4 regions of the Pseudomonas sp. MUP55 genome follow, and region 1 is predicted to be linked to each of the others. Evidence: predicted binding sites of a transcription regulator. Region 1 holds the regulator's gene; each other region holds the start of a gene.
The links. The regulator sigma-54, encoded in region 1, starts transcription at its own class of promoters, with help from an activator protein. The targets are predictions, from matches to a motif close to ANTGGCATNNANNTTGCTNT.

Region 1 (7,679 bases):
TTCGTGCACCCGGCCGAAGCGAGCCATGGTGACATGGGCATGATCACCAAGGATGACGTGATCCTGGCCCTGTCCAACTCCGGCACCACCAACGAGATCGTGACCCTGTTGCCGCTGATCAAGCGCCTGGGCATCAAGATGATCAGCGTCACCGGCAACCCTGAGTCGACCCTGGCCAAGGCCGCCGAAGTGAACCTGAACGTGCATGTCGCCCACGAAGCCTGCCCGCTGAACCTGGCACCCACCTCCTCCACTACCGCTGCGCTGGTCATGGGCGACGCCCTGGCCGTCGCACTGCTGGAGGCTCGCGGGTTCACGGCTGAAGATTTCGCCTTTTCCCACCCGGGCGGTGCCCTGGGCCGTCGTTTGCTGCTGAAAGTGGAAAATGTCATGCATGCCGGCGATGAGCTGCCTCACGTACCGCGCGGCACCTTGCTCAAGGACGCGTTGATGGAGATGACCCGCAAGGGCCTGGGCATGACCGTCATCCTGGAAACCGACGGGCGACTGGCCGGCGTGTTCACCGACGGTGACTTGCGTCGCACCCTGGACCGCACCATCGACATTCATACCGCAACCATCGATGCGGTAATGACGCCCCACGGCAAGACCGCCCGTCCCGAGATGCTTGCCGCCGAAGCCCTGAAGATCATGGAAGACCACAAGATCGGCGCACTGGTGGTGATCGATGAGGATGACCGCCCGATTGGCGCCCTGAACATGCACGACTTGTTGCGTGCGGGAGTGATGTAATGAACAGCGACCTGTTGCAACGCGGTAAAAACATCAAGCTGGCGATATTCGACGTCGATGGCGTGCTGACCGATGGCCGCCTGTACTTCCTCGAAGACGGCAGCGAGTTCAAGACCTTCAACACGCTCGACGGCCAGGGCATCAAGATGTTGATGGCAGCAGGCGTGCAAACCGCGATTATCAGCGGTCGAAAGACACCGGTTGTGGAACGCCGCGCACAAAACCTGGGGATTCCTCACCTGTATCAGGGGCGCGAGGATAAACTGGTGGTATTGGACGAGCTTCTTGGCCAACTCAACCTAAGCTATGAACAGGTTGCCTATCTGGGTGACGATCTGCCTGACCTGCCGGTGATCCGCCGGGTCGGCCTGGGCATGGCCGTGGCCAATGCCGCAGCGTTTGTGCGTGAACATGCCCATGGCATTACCACCGCCCGCGGCGGCGAAGGTGCCGCCCGCGAGTTCTGCGAATTGATCCTGCGCGCCCAAGGCAGCCTTGAAGCGGCCCACGCCGCCTACTTATAGAGCGTTATATGCTGAGCAAAAAGATTCGCAATTTCCTGCTATTCGGGGTCATCGCCGCGCTGCTCCTCGCGGTGGGCTACTGGAATATCAGCCCGGAGCGCTTTCTCGACAAACCTGTCGTGCAGGTGGATGAAAGCATCATCGACAACTTTGCCACCAACACCCACACCGTGCAGTTCCTGCCCGATGGCAAGGTGCAGTATGTGCTGGTCTCCGATAAGGTCGAGCGCCTGAAAGCTTCGGAAGTCAGCCTGCTGACCAACCCGGACCTGAACCTCTACCGTGGCACCGAACAGCCCTGGCACGTCACCAGCCTGCGTGGCGAGGTCAATCCGGACGGCACCGAAATCGAACTGATCGACTCGGTACGCGTCGCACGTACAGACACACAGAACCGCGACACCATCATTACCAGCAGTCGCATGACCGTATTCCCACAGAAGGAATATGCGCAGACCGAGCAAGACGTTAGAATCGACGGCGCTGGCGGTGTATCGACTGGCAAGGGAATGAAAGCGTATTTGAAAGAAAGCAGGATACACCTGCTATCGAACGTAAGAGGACAGTATGAGGCTCATTAAAACCCTCCCTATTTTGCTCGGTCTGGGCGCAGCACTGGGAAGCGTGAGCGCCTGGGCTCTGCCGAACGATAGCCAGCAACCGATCCACATCTCGGCCGACGATGCGCAGCTTGATGACAAGCAAGGCGTTGCGACCTACACCGGTGGCGTGATCATCACCCAAGGTTCGATGAAGATCACTGGCAATACCGTGACCCTGACTCGCACGGCCACCGGCGATATCGATGTCGTGACTTCCGTGGGCAACCTGGCTTACTTCGAACAGAAGCAAAAGGCAGAAGACCCGGGCCCGATGAAGGGCTATGGCAAGACCATCCAGTACCATGCACAGCAAAATCGCATCGTACTGATTGATCAGGCCAAGGTGCTCAGTGCCGACGGCAACTCCACCGAAGGCGAGAAGATCGTCTACAACACCCAGACCCAGGTCGCCCAGGCGGGTCGCGCCAATGGCAACAAGGTCACCGCGCCTCGCCCACGTATCGACATGGTCATCCAGCCGAAGAAGAAGGCCGAGTAATGGCAACCCTGAAAGCCCAGCATCTGGCCAAGGCCTATAAAAGCCGCCAGGTGGTACGCGATGTCAGCCTGTCGATCGACAGCGGCCAGATCGTCGGCCTGCTCGGCCCCAACGGCGCCGGCAAGACCACATGCTTCTACATGATCGTCGGGCTGGTCCAGGCGGACCAGGGCCGCGTATTGATCGACGACCTGGACGTGAGCCACCAGCCGATGCACGGTCGCGCACGCGCCGGTATCGGCTATCTTCCGCAGGAAGCGTCGATCTTCCGCAAACTTTCGGTGGCCGACAACATCATGGCGATTCTCGAGACCCGCAAGGAGCTCGACCGCGACGGCCGCCGCAAGGAGCTGGAAAGCCTGCTGCAGGAATTCCACATCAACCACATTCGCGACAACCTCGGCATGAGTTTGTCCGGTGGCGAGCGTCGCCGTGTGGAGATCGCCCGCGCCCTGGCGACCGCCCCCAAGTTCATCCTGCTGGACGAACCGTTCGCCGGTGTTGACCCGATTTCGGTGGGCGATATCAAGCAGATCATTCATCACCTCAAGGCCAAGGGCATTGGCGTGCTGATCACCGACCACAACGTCCGTGAAACGCTTGATATCTGCGAAACCGCCTACATCGTCAACGATGGGCAACTGATTGCCGAAGGTGATTCCGCGACGATCCTGGCCAACGAACTGGTTAAAGAAGTTTACCTGGGTCACGAGTTCCGCCTGTAAGCACGGTGATATCGGGCCATTTGCGAGAGCGCGAGCGCGTCAATAAAAACCTCAGCCTTTTTATTGTTACCGCACTCTAGGCAAAGGCCCCGATATCAGGCATATAATTTGCTTATGTTTGGCGCTCACGCGCCCTGTCGTGGATGGCGCATTGCGCCGGCGAATAAGGTGTTAAGCCCCTGCCATGAAACCATCGCTAGTCCTGAGAATGGGCCAGCAGCTGACGATGACACCGCAGCTGCAACAGGCCATCCGCCTGCTCCAATTGTCGACCCTGGACCTGCAACAGGAAATCCAGGAGGCCCTGGAGTCCAATCCGATGCTCGAACGCCAGGAAGAAGGCGACGACTTCGACAATACCGACCCCTTGGCCGACAACATCGAGCAAAAGCCCAATCCCGACGTACAGGAACCGTCCTATCAGGAAACCGCCCCTACGGTGGACAACCTTGAGGACGGCGAATGGAACGAACGCATTCCCAACGAGCTTCCCGTGGACACGGCATGGGAAGACGTCTACCAGACCAGCGCCAGCAGCCTGCCCAGCAATGATGATGACGAATGGGATTTCACCACCCGTACGTCTGTCGGCGAGAGCCTGCAGAGCCACTTGTTGTGGCAATTGAACCTGGCGCCGATGTCCGACACCGATCGCTTGATCGCCGTCACCCTGATCGACTGCATCAACAACCAGGGCTACCTGGACGAAACGCTCGAAGAAATCCTCGAAGCCTTCGACCCGGAACTGGACATCGAGCTGGACGAGATCGAAGCCGTCCTGCACCGCATCCAGCAATTCGAGCCCGCCGGCATTGGCGCGCGCTCGCTCAGCGAGTGTTTGTTGCTGCAACTGCGCCAACTCCCGGCCAAGACCGCCTGGCTGGCTGAGGCCAAGCGCCTGGTCAGCGACTACATCGACTTGCTGGGCAGCCGCGACTATAGCCAACTGATGCGTCGCATGAAGCTCAAGGAAGACGAACTGCGCCAGGTCATCGAGCTGGTTCAGAGCCTCAACCCGCGTCCGGGCTCGCAGATCGAGTCCAGCGAAGCCGAATATGTCGTCCCTGATGTGATCGTGCGCAAGGACAACGAACGCTGGCTGGTGGAATTGAACCAGGAATCGGTGCCGCGCCTGCGGGTCAACCCGCAATACGCCGGCTTCGTGCGCCGCGCCGACACCAGCGCTGACAATACCTTCATGCGCAACCAGTTGCAGGAAGCCCGCTGGTTCATCAAGAGCCTGCAAAGCCGCAACGAAACCCTGATGAAAGTGGCGACCCAGATCGTCGAGCACCAGCGCGGTTTCCTGGAATACGGCGACGAAGCGATGAAGCCCCTCGTACTGCATGACATCGCTGAGGCGGTGGGCATGCACGAATCGACGATTTCACGGGTGACCACGCAAAAGTTCATGCATACCCCACGGGGTATTTATGAGCTGAAATACTTTTTCTCCAGCCACGTAAGCACCTCCGAAGGCGGTGAATGCTCGTCCACGGCGATCCGCGCGATCATCAAAAAACTGGTTGCCGCGGAAAATCAGAAAAAGCCGTTGAGTGACAGCAAGATCGCTGGTTTACTGGAGGCACAAGGCATTCAGGTCGCCCGTCGAACCGTCGCCAAGTACCGCGAATCCCTTGGGATCGCGCCTTCCAGCGAGCGAAAGCGTTTGATGTGACGGGCGGGCCACAGCGTTCCAGTGGTGGGTATTTCTGCCCACCGCTTTATGCACTGGCAACGAAGGAGAAGCTGTATGCAAGTCAACATCAGTGGACACCAGCTGGAAGTCACCAAACCCCTGCGTGAGTACACCGAGAGCAAGCTGAACAAGCTTGCGGGGCATTTTGACAAGATCACCAACGTGCAGGTCATCATGGAGGTCGACAAGCTCAAGCAGAAAATCGAGGCCACCCTGCACGTACCGAATGCCAAGCTCGTCGCCAATGCGGAACATGAAGACATGTACGCGGCGATCGACTCGCTCTACGACAAGCTCGACCGCCAACTCATAAAGCATAAGGAAAAGAATCTGCACCTGATGCAAGGTACAGGTCGTTAACTCTCCCCCCATGATCCGACTTGAAACCATCCTGACCCCCGGCCGTTCCCTCGTGAACGTGCCGGGCGGCAGCAAGAAAAAAGCCCTCGAACAAATTGCCAACCTGATCTCGCGCGAAGTGCCGGGTCTGGAAATGCAGGACGTGTTCGACGCGCTGATTGCCCGTGAAAAACTCGGTTCGACCGGTTTTGGTAACGGCATAGCCATTCCTCACTGCCGCCTCAAAGGCTGCGACACACCCGTCAGCGCCCTGCTGCACCTGGAATCCCCCATCGATTTCGATGCCATCGACGGCGCCCCGGTCGACCTGCTGTTCGTTCTGCTGGTCCCGCAAGCGGCTACCGATGCGCACCTGGAACTGCTCCGGCAGATCGCCAGCATGCTCGACCGCAAGGAAGTACGCGAAAAACTGCGCAGCGCCACCAGCAATGAGGCGTTGTATCAGGTCGTCCTGGATGAACAAAGCGGGCAATAATCATGCGTTTGATCATCGTCAGTGGCCGTTCCGGCTCGGGTAAAAGCACTGCTCTCAACGTTCTCGAGGACAGCGGTTTCTACTGCATCGACAACCTGCCCGCCGGGCTGCTGCCGGAATTGGCGGAACGCGCCCTGATCCACACCGAGCTGCCGCAGCCACTGGTCGCCGTGTCGATCGACGCTCGCAACCTGCCCAGCCATCTCTCGCGGTTCCCCGAACTGCTTGAGGAAGTGCGCGCCAAGCATATTCATTGCGACGTGTTGTATTTGGATGCCGACGAAGAAACCCTGCTCAAGCGGTTCTCCGAAACCCGCCGACGCCACCCGCTCAGCACCGCCAACCGTTCGTTGGCGGAAGCCATTGAGGACGAGACCAAGTTGCTGGGGCCGATCATTGATCTGGCCGACCTGAAAATCAACACCACCAACCTGAACCTTTACCAACTGCGCGACGCGATCAAGCTGCGATTGCTCAACCAGCCGGAGCCTGGCACCGCATTTCTGGTCGAATCGTTTGGCTTCAAGCGTGGCATGCCGGTGGATGCCGACCTTGTATTTGACGTGCGCTGCCTGCCCAATCCTTACTGGAAGCCGGAGCTGCGTGATCAGTCAGGGCTCGATCAGCCGGTGATCGACTACCTGGCGGCACAAGCGGACGTGGAAGAGATGTTCCAGGATATCTCCACTTACCTGCTCAAATGGCTGCCACGCTTTGCCGCGAGCAATCGCGCCTACGTCACCATTGCCATTGGCTGCACCGGTGGTCACCACCGCTCTGTCTACCTGACGGAACGACTCGGCCAAGTGTTGCAACAAACCCTCAAGAACGTCCAGGTTCGCCACCGCGACCTTAGCTGAAAGGAACACCCCCGCGATGCCCGCTCTGGAAATTGAAATCATCAACAAGCTGGGCTTGCATGCCCGGGCGTCAGCCAAATTCGTCGGTGTCGCCGGTAAGTTCCCCTGCCAGATACGCGCCGGGCGCAGTCCGGAATCGATGGTCGACGGTAAAAGCATCATGGCAATGATGATGCTTGCCGCAGGCAAGGGCACCAAGATCCACCTCAAAACCGAGGGCGAACAAGAACAGGAAGCGATGGACGCATTAGTCGCGCTGATCAATAACTACTTTGATGAAGGCGAATAACCCGCTCGCTCTGTAGGAGTAAGCCCTACCCCAACGCCGTATCCATCACCATCATCAAGCAAAACCCGATGCACAACCCCAGGCTGGCGAGCTTATCGTGACCGTTTCGGCGTGACTCGGGGATGACCTCATGGGTCACCACCAACAGCATTGCGCCCGCCGCCAGCGCCAGCCCCAAGGGCAACAGCACTTCGGCAAGGCTTACCAACCAAGCGCACAGCACGGCAAATACGGGCTCCACCAAACCCGATGCAGCGCCGATCAGAAACGCCTTGATCCGCGACATCCCCGCCCCCGCCAATACCAGCGCGATGACCAAGCCCTCCGGTACGTCCTGCAGGGCAATGCCCATGGCGAGGCTGTCCGCATCCGCCATGCCGCCGCCAGCAGAGACGCCCACGGCCATGCCTTCGGGTATGTTATGGGCGATGATGGCAAACACGAAGAGCCAGATGCGCGGCGGGATAACCGGTTTATCCGGCGTACCCACCAGCATTTCCGGGCTGGCGCCGGAGACCTTGAGGTCCACCAGATACAGCCCGAATGCCCCCAGCATGATGCCGAAGCTGATCAAGCCGCCCGCGCCCCAACGCGAGAGCCCCAGGCTTTCAGCGGCAGCAATACCCGGCACCACCAGCGAAAAGGCGGTCGCCGCCAGCATGACCCCGGCGCCAAAACCCAGCAAGGTATCGCTCAACGCCGCCGGCATCCGGCGAATCACCAACACCGGCACCGCGCCCAGTGCGGTGCCGAGTGCGCAGATCGACCCGCCCTGCAGCGCACGCAGGATGCGCGGTTCCAAGTCGAGCCAGGCCAACCCATTGGCCACCAGCAATGCCGTACCGACTAAGAGAAGCAGGGAGCCAAACGCGTAGCGAAAGAGTCGCACGCTG
Region 2 (7,679 bases), 640 kb from region 1:
TTCCTGCTTGGACAGCTGCGCCTCTTCCTTGGTGATGCGCAGCAGGCGGTCTCGAGGGTGCACTTCGAGCAGCAGCAGGGTCGCGCCATTGCTCAGGATCGGCGTCACGGCGTAATCGACGGTCAACGTCTGGCCCGTCAGGGCGGTGAGCATCGCCTCGCGCTTGGTGAACGGGTGTGCCTGCTCCACGGCCTGGCGCAACGAGCTCAAGGCTTCGGCCGACTCGGTGAACAATTCGCTGATGAACTGCCCATGGCTGCGCTGGCCGCTGATGGCCAGGAGCATCTCCGCCGCCGGGTTCATGTACTCAAGGCGCAGGTCGGCATTGAGCAGGATGGTCGCGGTGGTCAGGTTGTCGAGTAACAAACGGTGCAGTGCATCACTGATGGTCATCAGGACCTCTTTTGGAGCAAGGCGCAGGCTTGAGGCACACGCTGATACAAGGAAAATGCAAAAACCAAACCAAGGCTCCGAAAAGAAGCGTCAAAGCCCTGAAATAAGCAGTTTTGGCGCGAAACTGTGGCGTTCTGCCAGCTTTGTCGTGAGGATTCGAACCAAAATGGGCTGGACAGGTGAGGAGGGTGCAGTCTCTCGCACCAATATAGTGCAGTTTGAGGCGGTCTGTTCAGGAAGCTGAATGCGCCCACATCCGATGTGTGAGCAACTGTCGTGATGACCCTACGATCGTTCCCACGCTCCTGCGTGGGAATGTAGCCCGTGACGCTCTGCGTCACCCGTGTGCAATTGCCGAAACTGGTAGCGGTGGCGGAACGCGGAGCGTCCCAAGGGGCATTCCCACGCAGAGCGTGGGAACGATCAAAGAGACAGTCCTGAATACATGCAATCAAATGTGGGAGGGGGCTTGCCCCCGATGACGGAGTGTCATTCGACATTTACATGCCTGATCCACCGCTATCGGGGGCAAGCCCCCTCCCACAATTTTTGATTGGGTTTGCAGGCGTTAACCTTTGTAGATGCACAGCTCGGCGGTGGCGCGGATCATTGCCAGTTGGCGCAGCGGGTCATTCAATGGCTCATGCACGGCTTCGGCGAGCCATTGGGGGCACTTGGGGTCGGTGCGCTGAGGGGTGAAGTCGGCCAACTGCTGCAGCAGGCGTTTTTGCAGCTCGTCCAGTTGCGGGCGGATCTGCTTGACCAGGTCCGGGCGCGGGTCATCGGGCGCCTTGCCCTGGAATTGCCAGTCGGACAGGTGGGTGTACTGCACCAGTTTGTTGGCTTCGATCTGCGCCGAGAAAAACTGTTCGGCGGCGGCGGGGTCCAGCTTGTAGCCGGGTGCCTGGGCGATGACGCTGGCGATCACCTCCTGCTCGCGCTTCTTGTCTTCTACGGGCTTGTGGCTGTCCCATTTGCTCAAGGCCACCTGATCGGCGATCTCCAGGCGCTCGGCGATGCTGTTGAGCAGCGGCTCGAGGGTGGGCGGTGCGGCGCAGGCGCCGGCACTGACGAACAGCAGGGCGAACACGAGTCTATGTTTCAATGCAGATCTCCTGTGGGAGGGGGCTTGCTCCCGATGGCGGTGTGTCAGTAGTACCTATGCTGCCTGACACTCTGCCATCGGGAGCGAGCCCCCTCCCACATTTTTATCGGGTTTGCAGGCGGTAAAGCGGCGTAATCCCACAAAAAAAGGCCTCCCGAAGGAGGCCTTTTTCGTCACGCTACGTCAAGCAGCGCTACCGGATCAGCAGCTGTAGTACAGCTCGTATTCCAGTGGGTGTACGAAGGTGCGAACCTTGATTTCTTCTTCGCTTTTGAGCTCGATGTAGGCATCGATGAAGTCGTCGCTGAACACGCCGCCTTTGGTCAGGAACGCACGGCCCTTGTCCAGCTCTTCCAGGGCTTCTTTCAGGCTGCCGCACACTTGTGGGATCTCTTTGGCCTCTTCAGGCGGCAGGTCGTACAAGTTCTTGTCGGCGGCATCGCCCGGGTGGATCTTGTTCTGGATACCGTCCAGGCCAGCCATAACCAGGGCTGCGAACGCCAGGTATGGGTTGGCTGCCGGGTCCGGGAAGCGCGCTTCGATACGACGGGCGCGTGGGCTGGACACGTATGGAATACGGATCGAAGCCGAACGGTTACGGGCCGAGTAGGCCAGCATGACCGGCGCTTCGAAACCTGGGACCAGACGCTTGTAGGAGTTGGTCGACGGGTTGGTGAAGCCGTTCAGGGCCTTACCGTGCTTGATGATACCGCCGATGAAGTACAGGGCAGTGTCGGACAGGCCGGCATAACCTTCGCCAGCGAAGGTGTTCTTGCCTTCTTTGGCGATGGACAGGTGAACGTGCATACCCGAACCGTTATCGCCGTACAGCGGCTTAGGCATGAAGGTAGCGGTACGGCCGTAGGCATCAGCCACGTTGTGTACGCAGTACTTCAGGGTCTGTACTTCGTCAGCCTTGGCCACCAGGGTGTTGAACTTCACACCGATTTCGTTCTGGCCAGCAGTGGCCACTTCGTGGTGGTGAACTTCGATGACCAGGCCCATTTCTTCCATGGCGTTGCACATGGAGGTACGGATTTCGTGGTCATGGTCGAATGGCGGAACTGGGAAGTAGCCACCTTTGATACCTGGACGGTGGCCCTTGTTGCCGCCTTCCACGTCCTGGTCGGACATCCACGAACCTTGTTCGGAGAAGATCTTGAACATGGAGCCGGAGATGTCGGACTTGAACTTGACCGAATCAAAGATGAAGAATTCTGGCTCTGGGCCTACGAATACGGTGTCGCCGATACCGGTCGACTTCAGGTATTCCTCGGCACGCTTGGCGATCGCACGTGGGTCGCGGTCGTAGCCTTGCATGGTCGAAGGCTCGATCACGTCGCAGACGATGATCAGGGTTGGGTCTTCGGTGAACGGGTCTAGGACGGCAGTGCTGTCGTCCGGCATCAGGATCATGTCGGAGGCTTCGATGCCTTTCCAGCCAGCGATGGAGGAACCGTCGAACATCTTGCCTTCTTCGAAGAAAGCATCATCCAGCGCGTCGCGAGCCGGCATGGTCACGTGGTGCTGAGTACCTTTGGTGTCCGTGAAGCGCAGATCAATCCATTTAACGTCATGATCTTTGATGAGTTGAACCGACTTCGACATGGTGTCCTCCGGGTGGCTTCGGGCTAGGGTAGTGGAGTTAGCCCTTAGAATTTGGGTGATGCCGGCGCGGATACTCCGCCAAGGCAACCTGCCTCACAAGAGAGCAAATTGCATGCCAGTGCGCCAACATGGCCTTTTTGCCTCAAAATGGCCCCTATAACGGTGCAATCGGCCAAAGCGCGATAAATAGCGCACTGCAATGTAGCGTTATTCGGCGCAAATGACCCGTTTTGGTGCGTTGCACAGGTGATGCATATTAACTGGTTAAACCTTGAGCGATTTCCGCTATAATCCGCGCCCCCCTTTTTCAGCAGGCCCGGCGCGCGCTGTTTCCATGAAATTAATCGTTAAAGTCTTCCCCGAGATCACCATCAAAAGCCGACCGGTACGGACGCGTTTCATCCGTCAGTTGGCCAAGAACATCCGTGCCGTGCTCCGTGACCTGGACCCGGCTGTGGTGGTGAATGGCGTGTGGGACAACCTCGAGCTGGAAACCCGCCTGACCGACGCCAAAGCCTTGAAGGACATGACCGAACGCCTGAGTTGCATGCCGGGCATCGCGCATTTCCTGCAGGTGGACGAATACCCGCTGGGCGACTTCGACGACATCACCGACAAGTGCAGGCAGCACTTCGGTGACGCGCTGGCCGGCAAGATTTTTTCGGTGCGCTGCAAGCGTGCCGGCAAGCACCCGTTCAGCTCCATGGATGTGGAAAAATACGTCGGCAGCAAGCTGCGTCGCGAGTGCGGTGCCGCCGGAATTTCCCTGAAAGCACCCGAAATCGAAGTTCGCATGGAAATTCGCGACCAACGGTTGTTCGTGATCCACAGCCAGCACAACAGCATCGGCGGCTACCCGCTGGGCGCCCTGGAGCAGACCCTGGTGCTGATGTCCGGCGGTTTCGATTCGACCGTGGCGGCTTACCAGATCATGCGTCGCGGCCTGATGAGCCACTTCTGCTTCTTCAACCTGGGCGGGCGTGCACACGAATTGGGCGTGATGGAAGTCGCGCACTTTATCTGGAAGAAGTACGGCAGCTCCCAACGCGTGCTATTTGTGAGCGTACCGTTCGAGGAAGTGCTGGGCGAAATTCTCGGCAAAGTCGATAACGGTCATATGGGCGTCGTATTGAAGCGTATGATGTTGCGCGCGGCGTCGCGAATTGCCGATCAGTTGCAGATCGACGCGCTGGTGACCGGCGAGGCGATCTCCCAGGTGTCCAGCCAGACGCTGCCGAACCTGTCGATCATCGATTGCGTCACCGAGAAACTGGTGTTGCGCCCGCTGATCGCCAGCCACAAGCAGGACATCATTGATCAGGCCGAGCAGATCGGCACCGCCGATTTTGCCAAGCATATGCCTGAATACTGCGGGGTCATTTCGGTGAACCCCAAGACCCACGCCAAGCGTCACCGCGTGGAGCATGAAGAGAAAGAATTCGACATGGCGATTCTGGAGCGTGCGCTCGAGAACGCCAAACTGGTGCCAATCGATCGAGTGATCGACGAATTGGGCCAGGATGTGCAGATCGAAGAAGTCGACGAAGCCCTGGCCGGCCAGATCGTCATCGACATCCGTCACCCGGATGCCGCTGAGGATGAGCCGCTGGAAATCGCCGGCATCGACGTACAAACGCTGCCGTTCTATGCATTGAACGCGCGTTTCAAGGAACTGGATAACAGCCGTCAGTACCTGTTGTATTGCGACAAAGGCGTGATGAGTCGCCTGCATGCCCACCATTTGCTCAGTGAGGGGCATGCCAATGTGCGCGTTTATCGACCGAGCTAAGAGCCCGGGGCTGTTTGCCTGTGGCCTGCGTCACCGGCCCCCCGACTCTGCCGTCAAGCTGTAACGGCAAGGCCTGACTCTACTGTAAATCGCTGCCACGACCTGTCAGCACACCGAATCCTCTGATCGAGATACACAAGTGATCGAAAATCTACGTAACATCGCCATCATTGCTCACGTTGACCATGGTAAAACCACCCTGGTAGACAAACTCCTGCGTCAATCCGGCACCCTGGAGCGCAACGAGCTCAACGACGAGCGCGTGATGGACTCCAACGACCAGGAAAAAGAGCGCGGTATTACCATCCTGGCAAAAAACACCGCTATCAACTGGAACGGCTATCACATCAACATCGTGGATACCCCGGGCCACGCCGACTTCGGCGGCGAAGTAGAACGCGTAATGTCGATGGTTGACTCCGTTCTGCTGCTGGTTGACGCTCAAGACGGCCCTATGCCGCAAACCCGTTTCGTGACCAAGAAGGCTTTCGAAGCCGGCCTGCGTCCGATCGTGTGCATCAACAAGGTTGACCGTCCAGGCGCGCGTCCGGACTGGGTTCTGGACCAGATCTTCGACCTGTTCGACAACCTGGGTGCCACCGAAGAACAGCTGGACTTCAAAGTCGTCTACGCCTCGGCCCTGAACGGCATTGCCGGTCTGGAACACACCGACATGGCTGAAGACATGACCCCGCTGTACCAGTCGATCGTCGACAACGTACCGGCGCCTAAAGTTGACCGTGACGGCCCGTTCCAGATGCAAATCTCGGCACTGGACTACAACAGCTTCCTGGGTGTTATCGGCGTTGGCCGTATCGCTCGTGGTAGCGTCAAGCCGAACACCCCGGTTGTCGCCATCGGCGCCGACGGCAAGAAGCGTAACGGCCGTATCCTGAAGCTGATGGGCCACCACGGCCTGCACCGCATCGACGTCGAAGAAGCCTTCGCCGGCGACATCGTGTGCGTCAGCGGCATGGACTCGCTGTTCATCTCCGACACCCTGTGCCAGCCGGACAACGTCGAGGCGATGAAGCCTCTGACCGTTGACGAGCCAACCGTTTCCATGACCTTCCAGGTAAACGACTCGCCATTCTGCGGTAAAGAAGGCAAGTTCGTGACCTCCCGTAACATCAAGGAGCGTCTGGACAAAGAGCTGCTGTACAACGTTGCTCTGCGCGTTGAAGAAGGCGACTCGGCTGACAAGTTCAAGGTCTCCGGCCGTGGTGAGCTGCACCTCTCGGTACTGATCGAAACCATGCGTCGCGAAGGCTTCGAAATGGGTGTTGGTCGTCCGGAAGTGATCATCCGTCAGGTTGACGGCGTGAAGCAGGAACCGTTCGAAAACGTCACCATCGACACCCCTGAAGAATCCCAGGGCAAGGTCATGGAAGAGATGGGCCTGCGTAAGGGCGACCTGACCAACATGGTGCCGGATGGCAAAGGCCGTGTACGTCTGGAATACAACATCCCTGCTCGTGGTCTGATCGGTTTCCGTAACCAGTTCCTGACCCTGACCAACGGTGCTGGCATCCTGACCTCGATCTTCGATCGCTACGACACCATGAAGTCCGGCGACATGTCCGGCCGTCAGAACGGTGTTCTGGTATCGGTAGAAACCGGCAAGGCACTGACCTACTCCCTGGAAACCCTCCAGGCGCGTGGCAAGCTGTTCGTTGAACACGGTCAAGAGATCTACAACGGTCAGATCGTTGGTCTGAACAGCCGTGACAACGACATGGGCGTCAACCCAACCAAAGGCAAGAAGCTCGACAACATGCGTGCTTCGGGCAAAGACGAAACCATCGCTCTGGTTCCACCTGTTCGCTTCACCCTGGAACAGGCCCTGGAATTCATCCAGGACGACGAGCTGTGCGAAGTAACGCCGAAGTCGATCCGTCTGCGTAAGAAAATCCTGGACGAAGGCGAGCGTACCCGCGCTGCCAAGAAAGCCAAGAACTGAGTTAACTCAGGCTGAATGAAAAACGCCCCCGGTCGAAAGGCCGGGGGCGTTTTTTTATGTCTGCAGATTTAGTAGTGACTGTGCCGGCCCTATCGGGGGCAAGCCCCCTCCCACCTTGACCTGTGAATACATTCAAAATGTGGGAGGGGGCTTGCCCCCGATGAGGCCCGAGAGAGCCCCACAAAATCCGGATCAGAACTTGTCGAGGGTCTTGAAATTAGTCTCGCGCACCACTTCCTTGGGCTTGTACGCGCAATACCCCGGTCGTGGCCCGATTTTCGGGTGGTTGCGGCAGGTATCCGGACGTTTGTCATAAATAGTGCAAAAGCGCGTCTTACGATCCAGGTACAGGCAGTCGGTGTTGCTCATGCGCTGCAGGGTAAAAATCTCGGATTTGGAATTGAAGCGCTCGACGATGCCTTCCTTCTGCAAGCGCTTGGCGATGTTCTTCGGCGGGTCGCCGCGCTCGAACTCGTCGACGATGCCGATGCGGATCAGGTCCTTGATCTTCACTTCGACCGGCAGCGTGCAGCAGCTGGACACGCAGCCACCGCACATATGGGCAGAATATTTCTGCCAGGTCTCGAGACGGTCGAGTTCCGCGGCGGCGATCAGTTGAGGCTTCATCGGGGTTCCAAAAGGTGGGGCTGTGTCCGGGCGCGCGATCATACCGGGATTGGTGTTTTTTTGAACAATATTTTCTGAGTTTCGGTCAGAAGGTGCTTGCCGTTGAGCAGTTGGGTTCAAAACAGGCACGGCCAATGCATTAAACCCCGATAAAGGTAAATGCGTTAAAAAACTGCCGAACCAGACAGGTCACCGTC
Region 3 (7,679 bases), 2.6 Mb from region 1:
TGTTCAGCCCAGGTTTCGAACCGTTGCGCCGCCAGGTGGCGATTCGCATGCGCGATGCCGGTGTGGTGGTCGACCCGTCCGAAGTGGTGATTACCCACGGCTGCGTCGATGCGCTGCAGATGTCTCTGCGCGTGCTGACGCGCCCCGGCGACCTGATCGCCGCGGAGTCACCGACCTATTACGGCTTGCTGCAACTGGCTGACCTGCTGGGCCTCAAGGTGATCGAGATCCCCAGTGACCCGGCCACCGGCATGAGCCTGGAGGCCCTGCAACTGGCCGCCAATCAGTGGTCGATCAAGGCGCTGGTGCTGACCACGCGCCTGAGCAACCCCTTGGGCGGCACCATGCCCGAAGAGCGGCAGAAACAATTGCTGCGCCTGGCCTCGGATTTCGATATCCAGATCGTCGAGGATGATATCTACGGCGAGTTGATGTTCGAACTGGGTCGCACCAAGGCCCTGAAAGCCTATGATCGTCTGGACCGGGTCATCTATTGCTCGAGTTTTTCCAAGACCCTGTCCCCCGGCGTGCGCATCGGCTGGATGATCGCTGGCAAGTACCAGCAGGAAATCCAGCGTCTGCAGATGTTCAGCACTCATTCGGCGTGCAGCGTCACACAGATGGGCGTTGCGGCTTACCTGGAGAACGGCGGTTACGACCGGCACCTGCGTTACATTCGCCAGGAATACCGCAAGAACCTCAGTGCCTTCCAACTGGCGGTGCAGCAGTATTTCCCCGAAGGCACGCAGATGACCCGTCCGACCGGCGGCTTTATTTTGTGGGTCAGTTTGCCCGGGCGAGTCAATACCCAGGAACTGCATGTGCGTGCCCTGCAGCAGGGCATCAGTATCGCGCCGGGGCTGATTTTCAGTAACACCGAACAGTTCAACCACTGTATCCGACTCAATTGCGGCACCCCGTGGAACCGCGAGGCAGAGCGGGCGCTGATGACCCTGGGCATGCTTGCCAGCCAGTTATGCCAGGAGACGGCGTCGGGCTTTTGAAAATGGCAAAGGGGGACAAGATTGATCTCTGTGCTTGTCATGCCACGCACAACAGGCGAGCATGTGGCCTTCTGCCGTTAATGCTGTTGGCGATATGACCTCTATTTTTCGCGCTGTCTGGATGGTTGGCTTGTTAAGTCTATGCAACGTTGGCACTGCGCTGGCGGCGTCGCCTGTGACAGAAGCCAAGCCTGCTGCGAGCGCCGAAGAGAAGGCTGCTGCGAAAAAAACCACACCGGCAAAGAAAACGCCGCAGGCGAGCAAAAAAGCCGCCAAGGTGAAAAAGCGCGCACCGATTGCGAGCAAATCCAAGTCGGCCCGCGAAGTCGCCAAGACTCAACTGCCACCTGCACAGTTGGATCTGTCTCTGCCCTCGGATATGGTCAAGCTGCTGCAGCCGATCGGCACCATGCCTAAACCCAAGAGCGTGCCATTATTGCCGCCGCTGTTTGGTGACAAACCTTCCGACAACAGCGCATTCCAGATCAACGGCCGCTTGCTCAGCAATGAGATGAAGCTGCAGTTGCGCAACGAAGAACGGCGTGATGTGGAAGGTGCCGCGCTCGATTTTGAATTCAAGCAATAAACTTTCGCTCGTCAGTGACTAGCGTCACCGACCATCTGTCGCAGACTGGTCGGTCACTTCCGTTTTGAGCGAAAAACCTCTGTTGGACCATTTTAAAACGGCTGTTTAAGGGCGTACCCTAGCCCGGCCATCCCATTGAGTCGTCGAGGAATCTGCTGGTCATGAAATGCCGTGAAGGCTGTGGCGCTTGCTGCATCGCCCCCTCCATCAGTTCGCCGTTGCCGGGAATGCCCCACGGCAAACCTGCGGGCGAACGCTGCCTGCACTTGTCGGTCGAACTTTTGTGCCAGCTGTTCGGCCAAGCTGAGCGGCCTGCGGTGTGCAGTGATTTCAAGGCCGATATCGACGTCTGCGGCAACGACCAGGCCGATGCGATCCGCTTGATAGGCTGGTGGGAGCAGATGACGGCGGCTTGATGGGCTTTACTATCGGAACTTCAACAACAAGGAATACAACGATGGGTTCGCTGAAACGAATGGCTGTGGTATGCGGTTTCACGATGGTGTTTGCGAGCGCTGCACAGGCTGAGGAGTGGCAAGACGCCAAGAACGAGGACGGCATCAAGGTTTCCCTGAGTGAAGTGGCCGGCTCCAAGTACAAGGCGTATCGCGGTGTCACCGTGATCAAGGCGCCGGTGGCGAAAGTCCAGGCCCTGCAGGAAGATGTAGCCGGTGCCTGCTCATGGATCCATGAATGCAAATCCCAGAAGCTCGTCGACAAGAAAGGCGATGAGGCCTGGACCTACACCCAGTTCAAGGCGCCGTTCCCTGTGACGGACCGCGATTCGTATATCCATGTCACCACCACCAAAGCGGCTGACGGTACCGTTACCCGCAAGCTGGAAGGCGTACCGAACTACAAGCCTGAAGAGAAAGGCTATGTCCGCGTCGCCCAGGTGGAAGGTTTCTGGAAGCTGGTGCCCAAAGGTGCCAACGAGACCGAAGTGACCTATCAGGTGCACACTGAGCCAGGCGGCAGCGTGCCGTCGTGGCTGGCCAACAAGTTCGTGGTGGACGCACCGTTCAACACCTTGAAAGCCCTGAAGGAACACGCCGAAAAATAAGCGCGTCTGATCCTGTGCCTCCTGCCTTGAGTGGAACGTTTGGCGAACCCTCAAGGTCCGATAGATGTGAGCCCACACGCGGGCTTTATCGAGGAGGCATTGATGCAAAAGTGGCAAATTACTTTCGTTGATGATCACGGCGTGCAGTCCGTGGAGCAGTTCAGCTGCGAACATAAGCCCAGCCTCGAAGACGCTGCGCACATGATTCGCAACAAGCTGGTGCCCGTCGCCGCCGAACTCGACCTCAACGACCTCGAAGGCCGCAAGCCCGAGCCCACGGTCAAGATTCTCAAAGACCAGAACAGTATTCAAATCCTCGACATCTCGTCTGCCGTCTGAACATTTCCCAAAGGCCATTCAAGCGCCTCTGGTAGAGGTGATAGCTTCGCGCTACTCTGCAATCGAGATCAGCGAATGAATCGCTAAGGTCTGGTCTTGTCAGCTACATGCTTGTTTTCCTGCGGTGCTGTTATTGCCGTGGTACCCGCGCCAGCAGCGCGCGGGCTTCAGGAAGCACGGAAAGTCTATCCATCAGTCTGAGGAGGACGTTTCATGAGCACAGCCTATCAAGAAGACATCAGCACCAACGTTCTGCGCCGCATGAAAGAAGGCGGCTTCGACTTTTCACGTTTTCACCCCATCGAGTTCTACGCCATTTTTCCCGATGAAGAACGGGCGCGCAGGGCTGCGGGTCGATTTCGTGGCGAATCCCTGAACGCCCAGGTCAGCGCACGCGACGACGGTGCCTGGTACCTGGAACTGAGCAAAATCATGTCCGCAACCTACGACGGTATAGGAGACTTCGAGCAGGACTTTGAGGCAGTGGTAGAGCCGTTGGGCGGGATTATCGAAGGCTGGGGCGTCAAGCAGGAGGTGCGTGGGTTACCCATGTAGTGATTATGCGCAACACAGCGTATCGGCTGGCCTCAGGGCCGGCCGATTTTGTTTGGGCTACCCAAAAGTTTTCGGAACTTGCATTGCGCTTTTTTGCACCAAAAAAAAAGCCACCCCAATAGGGTGGCTGAAAGGGAAGACCTAGGAGTCGGTCAGTTCACGAGCTCACACATTACGGGCTGGGCAAAGGGTTTCGCTGTAGGACATGTCCTGTGCAGCCGATGAACGCGATTATCGGCAGATGCAGGCGCGCAGTGAAATCGACTCTGACTATGCCCTCGATAGTCGCACGCCGCATTGCAATGAAGCGTGCGACAGGGCTCCGGTCATTCTGCGCACCAGGACGGTGCGGTGAGTTTTTTCGGGTTATCTAACTTTTTGATTTTTAAGTGTTTATGCCGCTGGCACGGGCCTTGCGATGGTCCCTGCGTCCCGGGTGACAAGGAGTACGGCATGATCCGCACGTATTACAACGAAATGTACGATGGGGCAGGGCAGGTCCGTCCCCACTACCGCGAGTTCGCCCGTTGGTTGGCCGACACCCCTGCTGAACTGCTGGCTCAACGTCGACGCGAAGCCGACTTGCTGTTCCACCGCGCCGGCATCACCTTCACGCTGTATGGAGACGAGCAAGGGACCGAGCGCTTGATTCCGTTCGACACCATCCCTCGCAGCATTCCGGCGAGCGAATGGCGAATGGTCGAGCGCGGCTGCATCCAGCGGGTCAAAGCGCTGAACATGTTCCTTACCGACCTGTACCACGAGCAGCGCATCATCAAGGCGGGGATCATCCCCGCCGAACAGGTCTTGGCTAATCAGCAATACCAGTTGGCGATGCAAGGCCTGAACCTGCACCGTGATCTGTACTCGCACATCTCCGGGGTCGATCTGGTGCGTGATGGCGACGGCACTTACTACGTGCTGGAGGACAACCTGCGTACGCCGAGCGGCGTCAGCTACATGCTCGAAGACCGCAAGATGATGATGCGCCTGTTCCCCGAGCTGTTCGCCGCCCAGCGTATCGCGCCGATTGACCACTACCCCAACCTGTTGCTCGACACCCTGAAAAGCGCCAGCCCCCTGGATAACCCCAACGTCGTGGTGCTCACCCCGGGGCGCTTCAACAGTGCGTTCTTTGAGCATGCCTTCCTCGCCCGGGAAATGGGGGTGGAGCTGGTAGAAGGCGCCGATTTGTTCGTGCGTGACGACCGCGTCTTCATGCGCACCACCCACGGCCCTGAAGCGGTGGACGTGATTTACCGCCGTCTTGACGACGCCTTTCTCGATCCGCTGGCCTTTAACCCAGACTCGATGCTCGGCTTGCCAGGCCTGCTTGCCGCCTACCGTTCGGGCAACGTCGTGCTGGCCAACGCCATCGGCACCGGGGTGGCGGACGACAAATCGGTGTACCCGTTCGTGCCCGAGATGATCCGGTTTTACCTGGATGAAGAACCGATCCTGCAGAACGTTCCGACCTTTCAATGCCGTAAGCCCAACGAACTGTCCTACGTACTGGCCAACCTGCCCGAACTGGTGGTCAAGGAAACCCAAGGCTCCGGCGGCTACGGCATGCTGGTGGGCCCGGCGTCGACAGCAGCCGAAATCGAAGCCTTCCGCGCACGTATCAAGGCCAAGCCTCACGCTTATATCGCCCAACCCACCCTGTGTTTGTCCACCTGCCCGACGTTTGTCGAAAACGGCATCGCCCCACGGCACATCGACTTGCGCCCGTTCGTGCTGTCCGGCAAGGACACCCGCGTGGTACCCGGTGGCCTGACCCGTGTGGCGCTGCGCGAAGGTTCTTTGGTGGTGAACTCGTCCCAGGGCGGCGGCACCAAAGATACCTGGGTGGTCGAGGACTGACTTATGTTGAGTAGAACTGCCTCGGATTTGTACTGGATGTCGCGCTACCTGGAGCGCGCCGAAAACCTGGCGCGCATGCTCGATGTCAGCTATTCGCTGTCGCTGATGCCCCAGGACGGACGCGGCGACGGCCTGCACGAATTGGCCATGCCGCTATTGATCACCGGCACCCTGGACGACTACCACGAGCGTCACGGTGAACTGCACGCCGAACGCCTGCTGCACTTTTTCGCTCTCGACGCAGCCAACCCGGCCAGCATCTACAGTTGCCTTGGCTCTGCGCGAGCCAGCGCCCATGCGGTGCGTGGGCGAATTACCGCCGACATGTGGGAAAACATCAACGCCACCTGGCTGGATATTCGCGAAATCGCCCAGCAAGGCTTGAGCCGCTACGGCATGAGCCGGTTTTGCGAATGGGTCAAAGAGCGCTCGCACCTGTTTCGCGGCGCCACCTACGGCACCATCATGCGCAACGATGCGTTTCGCTTTATCCGCCTGGGTACCTTCATCGAGCGCGCCGATAACACCCTGCGCCTGCTCGACGCGCGTTACGAAATGGCCGGCGACCAGGCTGCGACGGTCAGCGATGGCACGGCGCATGCGTACTACCAATGGAGTGCGTTGCTGAGGGCATTGTCGTCGTTCGAGGCCTATACCGAAATTTATCGCGACGCTCCGGGCGCCCGGCAAGTCGCCGAACTGCTGCTGCTGCGCGCGGATGTTCCGCGCTCGCTACGGGCTTGCAGCGAAGAGATCGACCAGATCCTCGCCAGCCTGTCCGGCCTCAACGGTCGTCCGGCCCAGCGCCTGGCCGCCGAGATGGACGCGCGCCTGCGCTTTACCGCCATCGATGAAATTCTTGAGGAAGGCCTGCACGTCTGGCTGACCGACTTTATCCCCTTGGTCCGCCAGTTGGGCGACGCCATCTACAGTTCCTACCTGGAGGCGGCATGAGACTTTCCATCAGCCACGAAACCACCTACCGCTACGAAGATCAGGTGCGCGCCAGCATCCAATACCTGCGTCTCACCCCCCAGGAGAGTGAGCGCCAGCATGTGCTGAGCTGGCAGCTTGAGCTGCCGCGCCCAGTGCGTGCGCAAGTGGATCCCTTCGGCAACATCCTGCACGTGCTGACGCTGGATGAACCGCACGACGCCATCATCATCGGCGCCCGTGGCCAGGTGGATATCGACGAATTGCGTGAGGCTGAGCATGAGAGCCAGTCCGCCTTGCCGTTCCTGCGCTGCACGCGCCTGACCGAGCCTGACGAAGCCCTGCGGGATTTTGCCCGGCAACACTGCCATCAGCGTCGTGACCGCACGGCCCTGATCGACCTGATGCATGCGCTGAACCAGTCGATGGTCTACGCGCCGGGTGTCACTCAGGTCGACACCTGCGCTGGCGAGGCCTTCGCCGGCCGCGCGGGGGTATGCCAGGACCACACCCATGTGTTCCTGGCCTGCGCGCGTAGCCTGGGGATTCCTGCGCGCTACGTATCCGGGTATTTGTACACCGAAGACAGCGCGCACCTGGCCAGCCATGCCTGGGCAGAAGCCTGGCTGGATGACGCCTGGTACAGTTTCGACGTGACCAACCAATTGACCCGGCCGGAGCGGCACTTGAAGCTCGCCGTGGGCCTGGACTACCTGGATGCCTGCCCGGTGCGGGGCATGCGCCGTGGGGGCGGGCATGAGCAGATGCATGCGAAGGTGTCTGTCGCACCGACCCCGCTGATTTCTATCCAACAGCAGTAATCCGAAACTGACTGCATTTAAATATGGGAGGGGGCTTGCCCCCGATAGCGTTGTGTCAGCTACAAATGACTGGCTGACCCACTGCTATCGGGGGCAAGCCCCCTCCCACATTTTTAACTGCGCCATGCTCACGGTTGTGGTTGCTTGCGACCCGCCATGTGCTTCAGATACCCCACCAGCAATTCCAGCTCATTATCCGGCAACACACTGGCCGCAAACGCCGGCATCTTCGCCTGCGGCCAATGCCTCAGGCTCTGCGGGTCACGGATATAACGCTTGAGGAAATCACCGCCGAAATACTCGGTGGGGCTGTAGGGAATATTCAAGTCCGGCCCGAACTGCGCATCGCCTGCACCATTGAGGCGGTGGCAGGCCAGGCAGTTTTTCTGAAACAGCGCAAAGCCCTGGTTGATCGGATCGTTTGCCGCTAACTGCGGGTCGGGCAGCAACGCCGGAAAACGCTCCGCCACCGTCTGCAGTTGCTTGATACCGGAAATCTGGAAGGGCCACTGTTC
Region 4 (7,679 bases), 2.9 Mb from region 1:
GTCACGTGCAGGTCGCCGCCGCCGCCATCGAGTTCGATGTGGAAGGTCGACACCACAATGGCTTCGCTCGGCCCGACGATGTTGGCCATGGCCGGGTTCACTTCCGAGTTGATGTACTCGAAGTTGACTTCCATGATCGCCTGCCAGGCTTCCTTCAAATCGATGAAGGCCTGCTCCAGCACCATGCGCACCACACGCAGTTCGGTGGGCGTGAATTCACGGCCTTCGATCTTGGCGTGACGACCGTCGCCGCCGAAGAAGTTGTCCACCAGTTTGAACACCAGCTTGGCGTCGAGGATGAACAGCGCGGTGCCGCGCAACGGCTTGATCTTGACCAGGTTGAGGCTGGTGGGTACGTACAGCGAGTGCACGTATTCACCGAACTTCATCACTTGTACGCCGCCCACCGCCACGTCCGCCGAACGGCGCAGCATGTTGAACATGCTGATGCGGGTGTAGCGGGCGAAACGCTCGTTGATCATTTCCAGGGTCGGCATGCGTCCACGGACGATGCGATCCTGGCTGGTCAGGTCGTAACTTTTGACGCTGCCGGGTTCGGCAGCCATTTCGGTCTGTACCAGACCATCGTCGACGCCATGCAACAGCGCGTCGATTTCATCCTGGGACAGCAGGTCTTGCACGGCCATGTCGTGGTCCTACTGCAATACGAAGTTAGTGAAGAGCGCCTGCTCGACCACGACTTTGCCGAGCTCTTTCTGGGCCACTTCCTGCACGCTGGCAGTGACCTTCTGGCGCAGCATTTCCTGGCCCACGGGCGTGGCCAGGCTGTCGAAGCTCTGCCCGGAGAACAGCATGACCAGGTTGTTGCGGATTACCGGCATGTGCACCTTGAGCGCGTCCAGGTCCGCCTGGTTGCGCGCCAGCAAGGTGATGCTCACCTGCAAGTAGCGTTGGCGACCGTTCTGGTTGTAGTTGGCGACAAACGCCGGAAGCATCGGCTCGAAGATTGCCGGTTGCTTGACGTTAGTGGCGGTCTCGGCGGCGGGGGCCGGCTTGCTGGCACTGCTGTGCATGATGTACCAGGTGCCGCCTACCGAGGCGCCAATGGCCAGGAGCAGGCCCAGCACAATCAGCAGGATCAGCTTGAGCTTGCCTTTGCCTGCGGGGGGAGTTGCTGCGTCGTCGCTCTTCGCCATGCCAATAATCCGTCACTATTCTGGGATTCATAGATCTACGCAAAGGCAAGAGCAAGTGTTATGCCAGAGTTGTCTGGCATCAGGGCAACATTAATCAAATGTGGGAGGGGGCTTGCCCCCGATGGCGGTGTATCAGCAAAGGATTTGTTGACTGACACACTGCTATCGGGGGCAAGCCCCCTCCCACATTTCAGATCGCTGATCGGCTGGGTCAGGCGTAGTAGTCGACGGCGCTGGAGCCGATCACACTGCTCACCACCGGCGCGACGGCGGCCGCCACGTCGACAGGGTCGGCGACGTCGCCACCGTTGCCCCTACCGCCGCTGCCACTCACGGCCCGCGCCTGGTTCTGCTGCTGTTGCTGCTCCTGCCCCCGAGACTGGTCGGACACATTCACGTCCACCTGGCCCATGCCCTGCTGAGCGAACATCTCGCGCAAGCGGCCGGACTGGCTTTCCAGCGCTTCACGCACCACCGCATGCCCGCTCATGAAATTCACCTGGGCCTGCTGATCGGGCGTCATGTTGACCTTGATGTCCAGGCGCCCCAGCTCCGCCGGCTGCAACTGAATTTCGGCTGACTTGAGGTTGGTGCTGGAGAGGTACATGACGCGGTTGACCACTTCTTCGGTCCAGCCGCTCTGGTGCATGGCCAGCGGCGCATTGATCACCGGCGGCAAGGCGTTGGCGGTTTTCGGCGTGGCGGCCTGAGTCAGCGCGGCCAGGCGGTTGGCGAAGTCATCCACGCGGGTGTCGCTGCTGGCGTCTTTCAAATCCTTGAGGCCGTCATCGATCAGCGCGCCGAAGGCTTTGTCGCCGCCCTGGTCAGTGCTGTCCTTGGTGGCTTGCTGATCGACCAGGGTAGCCAGGCCCGTCGCGAAGTTCTGCGCGGCGGTCGGCTGATCCTGCGGGGTGGTTGGCGCGGCTTTCTGTGGCGCCTGGCTGCTGGCAGACACGTGACCGCCCTGCTCCATCGCCAAACGCACGGCGGGCATCGCATCCAGGGGATCGGCTTCAGGGTCGAAGGCCGGCTGCTTGGCCTCATCGATCACTGCGACGGGGGCGGCGACGACCGGCGCAGGCTTGTCATCCGCCACCACCACCGCGGGCGCTGGGGTTTCTACCGGTACGGCAGCGGGCGTGACCGCAGCGATCAACGCGGGGTCGACCGGCGCATCTACCGGCGGCTGTTGCGCCACGGACGGGTCGGCGGGCGCGTCGTCGGCCGCTTCATCGGCCTTGGCCGGCGTGGCAGGCAAGGGATTGCCGCTATCGGCAACCGCTGGCGTGCTGGCGGCAGCTTTATCGTCGCCCGCTGTCGGCGTCGACTTGCCGGGGGTGTCGCTGGTTTTCGACGCCGGCTTGGCGCCTTGGTTGGCAAACACTTGAGCGAAGCCAGGGCCCTTGTCCCGTGGGTCCGCAGCCGCTACCGCAGGGGTGGCGGCAGGCGCTTGAGGCTTGGCCGCGGGGGCAGCCTGAAGGAGCGAATTGGGGGCGACTGGCATAGATAAAGGTCTCCACTGCATGGGGGATCGGGGATGCAGTATGCAGAGGCAGAGCAAGAGTCGGGCCAAGTTGGCCAGCGCTGGTACATTACGCTTCAGCGGGACTCAGAGACTGAAGCGCTCACGCTCGGACTCATACAACGGCCGAACCAGCGCAAACTCGTGATCAATCTGATCGACCAGGGCACCGAGGCCTGCCTGCGCCCCTACCGACTCCGCTTCCAGCCGCTCACACAACTGCGCCAACCGAACCGCCCCAAGGTTGCCACTGCTGCCCTTGAAGCTATGCGCGATGCGCCCCAGCGCCTTGGCATCATCGCGTGCCTTGCGCAGCGCGGTGACGCGTTCTTCGCAATCATGCAGGAAAGTCTCCAGCAGCCGCGGGTACTCGGCCTCCATCACCTCTTGCAGGCCCGACAACACATTGGGGTCCAGATGAATCTCAGCCACTTGCTCGCTCCTTGATCAAGAATCGGCGGATTATGCCAGAGCCTTCCAGCAAAACTCCACGCAGACACTGCGCCCGCCGTCGGACCAGCGTACATCGCTGCTCAGTTGACGCACCAGGCTCAAGCCGCGACCGGACAGACGGTCGATGTCCAGCGGCTGCGCAAGCACGTGCTCAACGTCGAAGCCAGGCCCGCTGTCGTCAATGCGCAATGTCATCGTGCCGCCCGTTTCGGTCGGCACCACCTGTACCTGCACGCGGATGTACCCGTGATCCAGCTGCGCCAGCCGTTCGTTGCGCTGTTGATAATACTGCGCAAAGCCTTCGGCATCGCGCTTGATCCGGGAGTCCAGGCCCAGCACGCCATGCTCCAGCGCATTGGAATACAACTCCGCCATGACGCCGTACAGCGCCCCGCTCTGCTCCCGCAGGCCATGGACTTCCAGCAGCAGTTGCAGCAGGTAGGGCAACGGGTTGTAGCGCTTGAGCGTCTGCGCGCGAAATTCGAAACTCACCGACCAGTCCAGCGGGCACGACTGGCCGCTGTCGGTATACAGGGGCTCGGCCGCAGGCAATGGCTGGCCGGCCTGCAAGGTAATCTCCACCAGGCTGACGTCATCCCTGGCCTGCCCACGGAAGGACGCCAGTGCCTGCTCGATCTCTTCAAACAGCCGGTCGGGCTCACGGTTGGCGGCAAAAACCTGCCGCAAGCGCTCGGCGCCGAACAGCTGGTCGTTGGCGTCAGCCGTTTCCAGCACCCCATCGGACAGCAGAAACACCCGGTCGCCCAAGGCCATCGGCCAGACCTCGGTACGGTCATCGAACGCCTGCGCCGACAGCACGCCCAGCGGCAAGTGTCGCGACACCAGCGCGCTGCGTTTGCCCGTCGCAATGGCATGCACATACCCCTCGGGCATGCCGCCGTTCCACACTTCCACCACCCGCCGCTGGGGGCTCAGGCACAACAGCGTCGCGCAGCAGAACATGTCCACCGGCAGGATGCGCTTGAGCTTGGCGTTCATTTCCCTGAGGATCTGGGTCAAGCCGTAGCCCTTGGCGGTCATGCCGTAGAACACCTCCGCCAGGGGCATCGCACCGATCGCGGCCGGCAAACCGTGGCCGGTGAAATCGCCGAGCAGCACGTGCATGTCGCCGGACGGCGTGTAGGCGGCCAGCAGCAGGTCGCCGTTGAACAGCGCATAGGGCGATTGCAGGTAGCGGATATTCGGCGCCGCATTGATGCAGCCCGAATGCGCGACTTTGTCGAACACCGCCTTGGCCGCGCGCTGCTCATGCAACAGGTAGTCGTGATGCCGGGCGATCTGGTCGCGCTGTTGCAGCACCGTGGCCTGCAGCCGGCGCAGACGGTCCATGGCGTTGATCTTGGCGGCCAGGATCAACGGGTTGTAGGGTTTGGGCAGGAAGTCATCGCCACCGGCATCCAGGCATTCGGCCAGGTCGGCGCTTTCGCTCAAGGAAGTCAGAAAGATAACCGGGACCAGTTCTTCCCCGGCCAGTTGCTTGATCCAACGCGCGGCGAAAAAACCGTCCATCACTGGCATCAGCGCGTCCATCAGCACCAGTTGCGGGCGCTCGCGGGCAAACACCTCCACCGCTTGCTCGCCATTGGTCGCGGTGAGCACGTGGTGCCCCTGGCGCCGTACGATGGTCGTCAGCAACAGCAGATCGGCGGCGCTGTCTTCGGCGATCAGGATCGTCAGCGGTTCAATAACGGCGGCCATGGTACTCAACTGATGTCGAACAGTTTGTCGAAGTTGGAGATACCGAGGATCTTGCGTACATCCGAATTGCTGTTGATCACCTGGACTTCGGAATCGTCACCACCGGCGTGGTCCCGCAGCAGCAGGAGCATGCCCAGGGCCGAACTGTCCATGTAGGTGGTTTCCTTCAAATCAACGACATACGTCTCAGGCACCTTGTAGAAGCGCTCGTAGGCATCACGAAACGGCTGGTGACTGCCAAAATCGAAACGGCCCTTGACCGCAATGGTCAACTTCTTCCCGTCCAGGGATACTTCTGACTCGACTGACATGTGACTGCTTCCTTGTCGTTGGCACTAGTCACAAGGTGTAGCAGCTGAACCGGATGTGAGCAACACAGGAATCAAATGTGGGAGGGGGCTTGCCCCCGATGGCGGTGTGTCAGAAAAGGATTTGCTGGCTGACACTCTGCTATCGGGGGCAAGCCCCCTCCCACATTTGCCCTGCGTCGTTGGTTAGAACTGTTCCTGACGGGGAAGACGCTGGGACAGCTCATCGAGCAGTTTCTGCTCACGCTTGTCTTCGATGGCCCGTGCTTCGTCGATGTAGCGCTGCACCAGCTTGCGCAACCCTTCGACGCGGGCGAACGCCGCTTGCCAGCTTTCGCGGGCCTTATCGAGGTTGTTCTGGTGCCAGGCCAGGCTCTGGCGCTGTTGGCCGACGGCGGTTTCCAGTTGATTGAGAAAGCCCTGGTACCCCATCAGCCACTGCCCCGACACGCCCTTGCTGCCGCGCTCGATCCACTGCTGCTGGTATTCGCTGCGAAAGCGTTCGAGGTCGCCCAGCTTGCTTTCCGCCAGACGCACCTGGCCCTGGAAATACCCCAGGCGCTGAACGGCGGCTTTTTCGGCCTTTTCGGCCATGTCCACCACCGGGGCCAGGCGCGCGGCACGGCTGTTGGCCATGGCTTAGCCGCCTGGCGCCGGGGCGAAGATCGATTGCAGGTGCGCTTCGCTCTCACCCATGCTGATCTTGTCGTTGAGCCCCTGACGCAGGTAGGTCACCAATTGCGGTTGCAGGGCAATCGCCAGGTCGGTCTCGCGATCGCCACCGGCCACGTAGGCGCCGACGCTGATCAGGTCGCGGCTCTGCTGGTAACGTGACCACAGCTGCTTGAAGTATTGCGCGCGGGCCATGTGCTCCGGCGTGACCACCGCCGGCATCACCCGGCTGATGGACGCCTCGATGTCGATGGCCGGGTAGTGCCCCTCTTCGGCCAGGCGCCGCGACAGCACGATGTGCCCATCGAGCACGCCCCGCGCCGAGTCGGCAATCGGGTCCTGCTGGTCGTCGCCTTCGGACAGCACCGTGTAGAACGCAGTGATCGAGCCGCCGCCGGCCTCGGCATTACCGGCCCGCTCCACCAGCTTGGGCAGCTTGGCGAACACCGACGGCGGGTAACCCTTGGTCGCCGGCGGCTCGCCGATGGCCAGGGCGATCTCGCGCTGGGCCTGGGCGAAACGGGTGAGCGAGTCCATCAGCAACAGGACATTCTTGCCCTTGTCGCGAAAATATTCGGCGATGCGCGTGCAGTACATGGCGGCACGCAAGCGCATCAGCGGGGCGTCATCCGCTGGGGAGGCGACGACCACCGAGCGCTTGAGCCCTTCCTCACCGAGGCTGTGCTCGATGAATTCCTTGACCTCACGGCCCCGTTCGCCGATCAGCCCCACCACAATGATGTCGGCCTCGGTAAAGCGCGTCATCATGCCCAGCAACACCGATTTACCCACACCTGTACCGGCGAACAGGCCCAGGCGCTGGCCGCGACCGACCGTCAATAAACCGTTGATGCTGCGAATGCCCACGTCCAGCGGCACGCTGATGGGGTTACGGTTGAGCGGGTTGATGGTGGGTCCGTCCATGGGCACCCAGTCCTCGGCCTTCATGCCGCCCTTGCCGTCCAGCGCGCGACCGGCACCGTCGAGCACGCGGCCGAGCATGCTCATGCCCATCGGCAAGCGCCCGGTATCGGCCAATGGCACCACGCGGGCGCCGGGGGCGATACCGGCGAGGCTGCCCACCGGCATCAGGAATATCTTGCTGCCGGAAAAGCCCATCACTTCGGCTTCGACCTGCACCGGGTGATAGCTGTCGTCGTTGATCACCATGCAGCGGCTGCCCATGGCGGCACGCAAGCCCTCGGCTTCGAGGGTCAGGCCGACCATGCGCAACAGGCGCCCTTCCAGGATCGGTTGGCCGGGCAGCTCAGTGGCCTCGGCGTAGCTGTCCAGGCGCTTGGCAAAGCTGGTGCGTTCAAGGCGCATCGCTGGCGTCCAGGTCAACACTGATATCGGCTTGGGTGGGGTTCAATGCCTGCTCATGCTGCTGGTCCAGCAATTTGGCCATGATCTGGCTGATGCGGGTTTCCACCGTGGCATCGATGCGGCTGTGCTCGGTCTCGACGCGGCAACCACCCGGCTGCAGCGAGGCGTCCTCGACGATGCGCCAGGTTTCTTCATGGCGCTCGCGCAAGGCTTTGACCTGCTCGAAATCCTGCGGGTTGACGTACAGCCGCACATTGCCGACACCCAGGGGCAGCAGCTTGAGGGCTTCGCGCATCACGCTTTCGATCTGGCTCGAGTCAAGCACCAGTTCGCGCTGGATCACCTGGCGCGCGATGTGCTGCACCAGGCCGATCATGGACTTTTCCAACTGCGAGTCCTGCCCGGCAATCGGGTCGAACAGGCTGCCCATCAAGCGCTCGAGGCTGGCCAGCTTGCCGCTGAGGGCTTCTTCGGCTTCCTGGCGGACCTTGAGAGTGGTGCTGCGAAAGCCGTCTTTTTCAC

Region 2: glnA (glutamate--ammonia ligase) is a predicted target of sigma-54. The motif match lies at 3,207-3,226, and genes of this name have one in related genera.
Region 3: SC318_RS19700 (circularly permuted type 2 ATP-grasp protein) is a predicted target of sigma-54. The motif match lies at 3,948-3,967, and genes of this name have one in related genera.
Region 4: SC318_RS18530 (flagellar hook-length control protein FliK) is a predicted target of sigma-54. The motif match lies at 2,712-2,731, and genes of this name have one in related genera.

The regions. Positions count from the first base shown of each region.
Region 1 is NZ_CP138214.1:1,071,229-1,078,907, reverse strand. It holds gene SC318_RS04735 (KpsF/GutQ family sugar-phosphate isomerase) at 1-753, shown strand, start outside; gene SC318_RS04730 (KdsC family phosphatase) at 753-1,277, shown strand; gene lptC (LPS export ABC transporter periplasmic protein LptC) at 1,286-1,858, shown strand; gene lptA (lipopolysaccharide transport periplasmic protein LptA) at 1,845-2,378, shown strand; gene lptB (LPS export ABC transporter ATP-binding protein) at 2,378-3,103, shown strand; gene SC318_RS04710 (RNA polymerase factor sigma-54) at 3,288-4,781, shown strand; gene hpf (ribosome hibernation-promoting factor, HPF/YfiA family) at 4,857-5,162, shown strand; gene ptsN (PTS IIA-like nitrogen regulatory protein PtsN) at 5,173-5,637, shown strand; gene rapZ (RNase adapter RapZ) at 5,640-6,497, shown strand; gene SC318_RS04690 (HPr family phosphocarrier protein) at 6,514-6,786, shown strand; gene SC318_RS04685 (ZIP family metal transporter) at 6,812-7,679, opposite strand, start outside.
Region 2 is NZ_CP138214.1:435,313-442,991, forward strand. It holds gene glnL (nitrogen regulation protein NR(II)) at 1-393, opposite strand, end outside; gene SC318_RS01850 (chorismate mutase) at 962-1,546, opposite strand; gene glnA (glutamate--ammonia ligase) at 1,700-3,106, opposite strand; gene thiI (tRNA uracil 4-sulfurtransferase ThiI) at 3,441-4,895, shown strand; gene typA (translational GTPase TypA) at 5,035-6,855, shown strand; gene SC318_RS01870 (YkgJ family cysteine cluster protein) at 7,048-7,482, opposite strand.
Region 3 is NZ_CP138214.1:4,389,490-4,397,168, reverse strand. It holds gene SC318_RS19730 (aminotransferase-like domain-containing protein) at 1-1,004, shown strand, start outside; gene SC318_RS19725 (translation initiation factor 2) at 1,099-1,590, shown strand; gene SC318_RS19720 (YkgJ family cysteine cluster protein) at 1,752-2,006, shown strand; gene SC318_RS19715 (START domain-containing protein) at 2,048-2,653, shown strand; gene SC318_RS19710 (hypothetical protein) at 2,756-2,992, shown strand; gene SC318_RS19705 (ribonuclease E inhibitor RraB) at 3,206-3,547, shown strand; gene SC318_RS19700 (circularly permuted type 2 ATP-grasp protein) at 4,001-5,410, shown strand; gene SC318_RS19695 (alpha-E domain-containing protein) at 5,414-6,364, shown strand; gene SC318_RS19690 (transglutaminase family protein) at 6,361-7,164, shown strand; gene SC318_RS19685 (c-type cytochrome) at 7,293-7,679, opposite strand, start outside.
Region 4 is NZ_CP138214.1:4,129,606-4,137,284, forward strand. It holds gene fliM (flagellar motor switch protein FliM) at 1-647, opposite strand, end outside; gene fliL (flagellar basal body-associated protein FliL) at 657-1,157, opposite strand; gene SC318_RS18530 (flagellar hook-length control protein FliK) at 1,369-2,661, opposite strand; gene SC318_RS18535 (Hpt domain-containing protein) at 2,767-3,111, opposite strand; gene SC318_RS18540 (ATP-binding SpoIIE family protein phosphatase) at 3,142-4,860, opposite strand; gene SC318_RS18545 (STAS domain-containing protein) at 4,857-5,162, opposite strand; gene fliJ (flagellar export protein FliJ) at 5,346-5,795, opposite strand; gene fliI (flagellar protein export ATPase FliI) at 5,799-7,157, opposite strand; gene fliH (flagellar assembly protein FliH) at 7,147-7,679, opposite strand, start outside.